3 regions of the Abyssisolibacter sp. ZYX002 genome follow, and region 3 is predicted to be linked to each of the others. Evidence: riboswitches for the same ligand, from Rfam matches in the RefSeq annotation. Region 3 holds a riboswitch; each other region holds the start of a gene.

Region 1 (2,278 bases), on a different contig from region 3:
ATTCTTTAACTGATGTATCACTTTGACCTATATGTGCACCATCAGCTTTACAAGCTATTGCTATCTCTATATTATCATTTATTACAAATGGTATCTTATGCTTATCTGTCACCTGCTTCACCTCTTTAGCAAGCTTTAAAAATGACTCATACTCTAAGTTCTTTTCTCTAAGCTGTATAAAAGTTGCTCCTCCTACTATCGATTGTTCTACTTGGCTTTGTAGTGTGTTCTCGTTTAGCCATGTTCTATCTGTTACGGCATAGAGCCTCATGGCTTTTTTATCTACTTTCAATTTTTAGTCCTCCTTCAAGACTTTTAAATTCCATCTTGCTTATTTCATCTATTAAAAACATTCTATAGGAGGATGTTCCTCCATTATTATCTATAACTTTTTTATGAGCAAGTTCTCCGCTCAGACCCATCACACCCACTGCTAAAGCAGTAGCTTTTAAAATATTATCTTTGTTAGCTCCACAATATGTAGCTATCAATGCTGTTAACATACATCCTGTTCCTGTTATTTTTGACATCATTGGGTGTCCATTTCTGACTATATACGATTCTTTACTATCAGAGACAATATCTATCGCACCCGTTATAACTATTATTGCTCCTGTTTTTTTGCTAAGTTCTTTGCTAAATGATATTACCTCATCTATATTATCTTCTGTTACTATATCTGATACATCAGCATCAACGCCTTTTGTATTTCCACTGCCCTGTGATATGGTTTTAATCTCTGATATGTTACCCCTTATGACATCAAATTTTATCTCTTCTAACAATTTAAATGTAGTAGAAGTTCTAAGAATTGATGCTCCTGTTCCTACTGGATCTAAAACTACAGGATGAGATAATTGATTAGATCTTTTTCCAGCTGCAATCATTGATTTAATCGTTCTAACGTTTAATGTACCAATATTTATATCAAGCGAATTACATATAGAAGTAATCTCTTCTACTTCTGATATGTCATCTGCCATAATTGGTGATCCTCCACATCCTAGTATAACATTTGCACAATCATTTACTGTAACATAGTTTGTAATACAATGAACTAACGGTGACTTAACTCTTACATTCATAAATATATCTTTGTACATATTTATCCTCCTAATCTTTTATTTTGCGACTACAATAAAAAATGAGAGATACTTTATACCAATGTATTAGTATCTCCCATTATTTTTCTCTAATGTTCCCTACGTTGGCATTATCCAAATCAGGTTATGGGTCGAAGTTAGATTACTTCCTCTCAGCCTGCTAAACAAGCTCCCCTTATTCAGGTTGACTATAAGATATCATATATATTAATTACTGTCAACCAGCTAATAAAATTTATAATTTAAATTGAGAAATCGTCTCCTGTAAACCTTGTGCTAATTCCGATAAGCTTTCACTTGAGCTAGCAACTTGTTGTATAGATGCCAATTGTTCTTCTGTTGATGCTGACGCTTCCTCTGTTCCTGCTGCATTTTCCTCGGCTATTGCTGATAGTGATTGAACTATTTCTAGTATATCTGCTTTTTTAGTATTCATTTCTTCCACTGATGTATTGATTTTACCTATAGCTTCCTCTGTTTTTATTATAGCACCAGTTATATCTTTATACTTACTTTCTGTCTTTCCAACACATTCAGCTTGCTTATCTACAATCTCCCCAACTTCCTTAATCTTTTGTACCGCTTTTGCTGAGTTGTCTATTAGTTCATTAACTATCGTGTCTATCTCAACTGTTGAATTGGTTGATTGTTCTGCAAGATGCCTTATTTCCTCTGCCACAACAGCAAATCCTTTACCTGCTTCTCCTGCTCTTGCTGCTTCAATGGCCGCATTTAGTGCAAGTAAATTAGTTTGTTCTGCTATTGAAGCTATCAATTGACTTGCGTTTCCTATTTTTTCAGAGCTAGCATTTGTCTGCTCTATAACATCAAAAATCTCATTAGCTGCAATACCACTTTGGTGGGTCTTTTCTGTCAATTCTTCTACTACTTCTAATCCTTCACTTATTAAGCTTGATACATTTTCAGAGGATTTATTTACTTCCTCCATAAGCTCTTGATTTTGTTTGATCAAATCTCCTAATTCATTTATCTTACTTGCTCCTATCTCAGTATCTTGTGCTTGAGACATAGCTCCTCTAGATAATTCTTCTATAGTCCTTGCTACCTCTTGAGAACTAGTTGAAGTTTCCTCTGAAGTAGCTGTTAGCTCTTCACTAGATGCTGATAAGTGAGATGTAACTTCCTGTACCTTTTTTATCAATTCGGTAAAATTC
Region 2 (2,278 bases), on a different contig from region 3:
GGTTTTTTTGATCTTTATTAACACCGTATATTTATCATATCTTCAAATTCAGTTCTTTTTTCTCAGTATCAATTGTCCTTATAAATATCTTTTTTAACATAAGTATATATTTATGTTGCAATTTTTTTTACTTAGCTGTTGTTTAATATCTTGTAATTATTGTGTATATTCGTATGTATAAAGGAGTTTCAAGAATCAAGAAACATTGTTGTCTTGTTGTAACCATTTTATAACCATGTAATAGACAATGCCTTTATTTGCACCAGTAATAACCATTATCCTGTTCATGAAATATCGCCACTTATTCTTTTCCTATTTAGATATGAGTAATTTTACTATAAATAAGTCCTAAATAATTACAAAAAAAGTTTATAATACATTATAAAATTAGGAAGGTGAGTTATGAAAAAATATAAATGCCCTGTATGTAAAGAACGGACAATCGATTTTACGCAAAAAAGAAAAATGTATTACAGATATAGGTGGTCTATAAAATGTAGTAATTGTAGGAGCGAATTGACGGAATCAAATATAGTTATGGTTGCATGTGGGCTATGCGGGGCAATAGCGTATTTTATTTTAATGCTTTCGTTTATACATATTATACTTAGGATTATTCTAGTTGCTCTACTGTTTAAGTTATATAATGAAATAAGCGTAAGGATATCTCCTATAGTAGTAAAAAAATAACATACAATAAAGCTATTGATTAAGTGCTATATTTATGTTACGATATATCTGATTAAAATTTAATTTAAATTTTTGGCTAGGGGGGCTGATGTTTGTCAGCTGAGATAAAGAACTGTATTCTTTGACCCTGTTAACCTGATCTGGTTAGTACCAGCGGAGGAAAGCTTATTTATGATGTATTAAAATTAAGGCAATCCTTTTGGATTGCTTTTTATTTTGAAGTTATACTAAAAACAATGCTTAGAAATAAAAGATAATATCACTTTACTTCTATATCTAATACTTCATGTATAAGCCTAAATTTATTTCATAAGAAGGAGAGACATAGATGAAAAATAAAAAACTTATGTTAAGCGGATTATTAGCCACGATAGGTGTTATTTTAAGTCCATATTCTATACCTATTGGGATAGCTAAATGTTTTCCTTGGCAACATCTAATAAACGTGTTATCAGCAGTTTTATTAGGACCTTATTATGCTATAGGACAAGCGTTTGTAATATCAGTTTTACGTAATATTTTAGGATTAGGGACTTTGCTTGCATTTAGTGGTAGCTTGTTTGGAGCGTTATTGGCTAGCTTACTATATAAAAGATTCCCGAAAATATACATAGCTATTATAGGAGAATTAATAGGAACAGGTATCATAGGTGCTATAGCTTCATATCCAATAGCAAAGTTGCTTATGGGTAAAGAAATAGCTGTGTATGGATTAGTTATACCATTCATGGTAAGTTCCTTTGGTGGGACAGTAATAGCGTTTATAGTTTTAGAGATGTTTGGATTAAAGAGAATTATTAATAGCAGTTTTAATTTATACAGTAAGGAGAGTAATAACAATGTTAATTAGTCATTATAATCAAATCTAAAGAAAGAAAGGAAGTAGTATATGAATTATACAACACAAATGGATGCAGCTAAAAAAGGTATAGTAACAAAAGAGATGAAAATAGTAGCACAAAAAGAAAATATAAGTGAGCAGGTACTGATAGATAAAATAGCTAAAGGTACCGTAGTAATACCAGCAAATAAGAATCATGTAAATATAAATCCGGAAGGAGTGGGAGAGGGTTTAAGAACCAAAATAAACGTGAATCTAGGGATATCAAAGGACAGTTATGATATAGAGAGAGAAATAGAGAAAGTAAAAGTAGCAATTGACATGAATGTAGAATCAATAATGGATTTAAGTAATTATGGAAAAACTGCTGAATTCAGAAGAAAGTTAGTAGATATATCACCAGCGATGATAGGTACAGTACCAGTATATGATGCTTTAGGTTTTTACGAAAAAGAGTTAAAGGATATAACTGCAAAAGAATTTTTAGATGTAGTTGAAAAGCATGGAAAAGATGGAGTAGATTTTGTAACTATACATGCAGGTATAAACAAAGAAACGGCGGATACGTTTAGAAGAAATCCGAGACTTATGAATTTAGTTTCAAGAGGTGGCTCGTTGATGTTTGCATGGATGAGACTTAATAACAAAGAAAATCCATTCTATGAGTACTACGATGAATTATTAGAAATATGTGCTAGATATGATATAACGATAAGTTTAGGAGATGCTTGTAGACCAGGAGCAATA
Region 3 (2,278 bases):
TCTGCATATATACAATATGAACATCTTAAATTGCAATTTTGAGTTAATTGTAATGTGATTTTTTTCATTTTATTATATATTCTTGATTCTACATATTGTGTTAATGGATGCTCTAATTCTTTTACTTTATTTGATGACAAATACTTTTTTTCTTTTAAACTATTAATTATCTCTAGTGTCTCATCTTTTATAGTATCTAATGGTTTATCTCTCATAATTTTTTCTAATGCACCATATACTTCTTTCTTAGTTTTTATTATAGAATTGGTATTTACATCAAATATATAATATCCAGATGGCGTTTTAAATAAATGAATAAACGGTTTACTTTCTTTCATTTTTTTCCTCCCGAGCATGTTTTATGTTCTATTGTGTAAATTATACACTATTGTTTTTGAGAATTTTGTAATATTTTGCATGTAATAATTTAAATTTTTGTAATTAAATTTAAGAAAAAGACAAATATATATAAAAAAAGACTCGATTATTCGAGTCTCAGGCTGTAGACAAAAGTCTAATTTCTGCGTTGTAGTTAAAATTCCGTTGCTCACTTACCTCTAAGTAAGCTCTGCTACTCAATTTTAACACGCCTTGAACTTGAACTCTTACAACAGCCTATTATGTTGATGACAAAGTCATCTAGTAGCAGATTTATTAAGATATTGTTTATCTATGCACTTGCGCCTTTCTTTACTTGCTTCATCGCTTTATCAACAGCTGGTATGATAAGTATTATTATTGTTAAAAACACTTCTCCTGCTATATATGATAAATTGTATCCAAATGAATATGGTACTGTAGCAAAACCAAAATCTTTAGCGTAGCTAGCAAAGTATACTACTCCTGTTATGAAGTGAAATACGAACCTACCTCCAGCTCCTATTATAAGGCCTTTCATTAGTCCATTTGATGAATTACTAAATATACCTGCTAATCCTAAAGCTCCAAAAGCTAACGGATAATCCAATAGCATTTGTAATGGATGTACTACATACCCTCCTATTGACAATTTAAATAATCCATACGCAACGCCACACATTATACCAGTTTTAACTCCAAACCAGTATCCAATCAACACCACAAATAACATACTAAACGGAGTTATTGCCCCACCTTGTGGTAACTCAACTATTTTAATTTGTGACAACACCATAGCTATAGCTATAGCTAATGCACAGTATACTAATTCTTTGGTCTTGATTTTCTTGTTTTTGCTACCTATAGCTAATGCTGCTATTAAGAGTATTATACCTATAATTGCTGTAAGTATTTGTCCTAATGTCGATGCCATTATTTCAGTAATATTACCACTATTAACAGCATCCAAAAACTGTTTAATCATAAAAAAATCCTCCTCTTTTCTCTAGGAAGATTATTAACTGTAAGACAGATATCTTATTACAATGCTTCCCTACACCGGCATTATCCGTATCAGGTCTTAAGGGTCAGTTAATAACTTCTCAGCCTAATGGCTCCCCTAGCTTTTCTTGTTCATACATAATCTATATCAATTTCATCAATTTGTCAAGTTTTTTTATACTAATGATGTAATTCACTTATAATTTTTGTAATCAATACGTAAAAATATAGTCATATACTATCTTATATTGTCATTTACATGTAACTTCTCGTTAATTGTATTACATTTTTGTCTAATATATAATGGGGTTAACTTCTTACCTAACCCAGTTTAATTTTAACATTTACAACAAAATATCAGCACAAGGAGTGAATTTGATGAAAAAATTATTGACTTATGTGATGTTGCTATCTCTTTTTGTGACATCGGTTCTTACCCCCAGTTCTGTTTTTGCAGAACCTACCAAAAGTAAACGTGTCGTAGCTTATTTCCCAAATTGGGGTACCTACGGTGCTAATCACCAGAATATGTCCGTTGGTGATATCCCTTGGAATAAAGTTACCCATATCAATCATGCATTTTTTACCGTAGATAGAAATTATAATCTTGTATCTACTGACAATTTTGCTGATTTTGAGAAAACATTTCCTCATTCAGATGGATGGAATTCATCTAACCGTTTAGCAGGACATCTTGGGGAATACAAGTACTACAAAGAAAAATATCCAAATGTAAAACTTTTTATCTCTGTAGGAGGTTGGACACGAGGTGAAAATTTCCATTCTATGGCTAAAAATCAGACAAATCGCAAGAAGTTCATCAACAGCGTAATATCTTTCTTGAAAAAATATCCTTTTGTTGATGGTATTGATATTGATTGGGAATATCCAGGTATAAACCGTTCTGCTGATCCATATG

What was found. Region 3 has a riboswitch for thiamine pyrophosphate ahead of thiT (energy-coupled thiamine transporter ThiT). Riboswitches for the same ligand answer to the same signal wherever they lie in the genome.
Region 1: another riboswitch for thiamine pyrophosphate. It lies ahead of thiM (hydroxyethylthiazole kinase); the one in region 3 lies ahead of thiT (energy-coupled thiamine transporter ThiT).
Region 2: another riboswitch for thiamine pyrophosphate. It lies ahead of thiW (energy coupling factor transporter S component ThiW); the one in region 3 lies ahead of thiT (energy-coupled thiamine transporter ThiT).

The regions. Positions count from the first base shown of each region.
Region 1 covers NZ_JARMXH010000005.1:245,833-248,110, forward strand. The annotation lists gene thiE (thiamine phosphate synthase) at 1-292, opposite strand, end outside; gene thiM (hydroxyethylthiazole kinase) at 279-1,103, opposite strand; TPP riboswitch at 1,182-1,289, opposite strand; gene P3X86_RS15605 (methyl-accepting chemotaxis protein) at 1,339-2,278, opposite strand, start outside.
Region 2 covers NZ_JARMXH010000001.1:143,071-145,348, forward strand. The annotation lists gene P3X86_RS00605 (hypothetical protein) at 403-690, shown strand; TPP riboswitch at 759-869, shown strand; gene thiW (energy coupling factor transporter S component ThiW) at 1,019-1,540, shown strand; gene thiC (phosphomethylpyrimidine synthase ThiC) at 1,580-2,278, shown strand, end outside.
Region 3 covers NZ_JARMXH010000015.1:29,750-32,027, forward strand. The annotation lists gene ccpM (Cys-rich peptide radical SAM maturase CcpM) at 1-338, opposite strand, end outside; gene thiT (energy-coupled thiamine transporter ThiT) at 671-1,342, opposite strand; TPP riboswitch at 1,392-1,489, opposite strand; partial or broken gene P3X86_RS20560 (glycoside hydrolase family 18 protein) at 1,762-2,278, shown strand, end outside.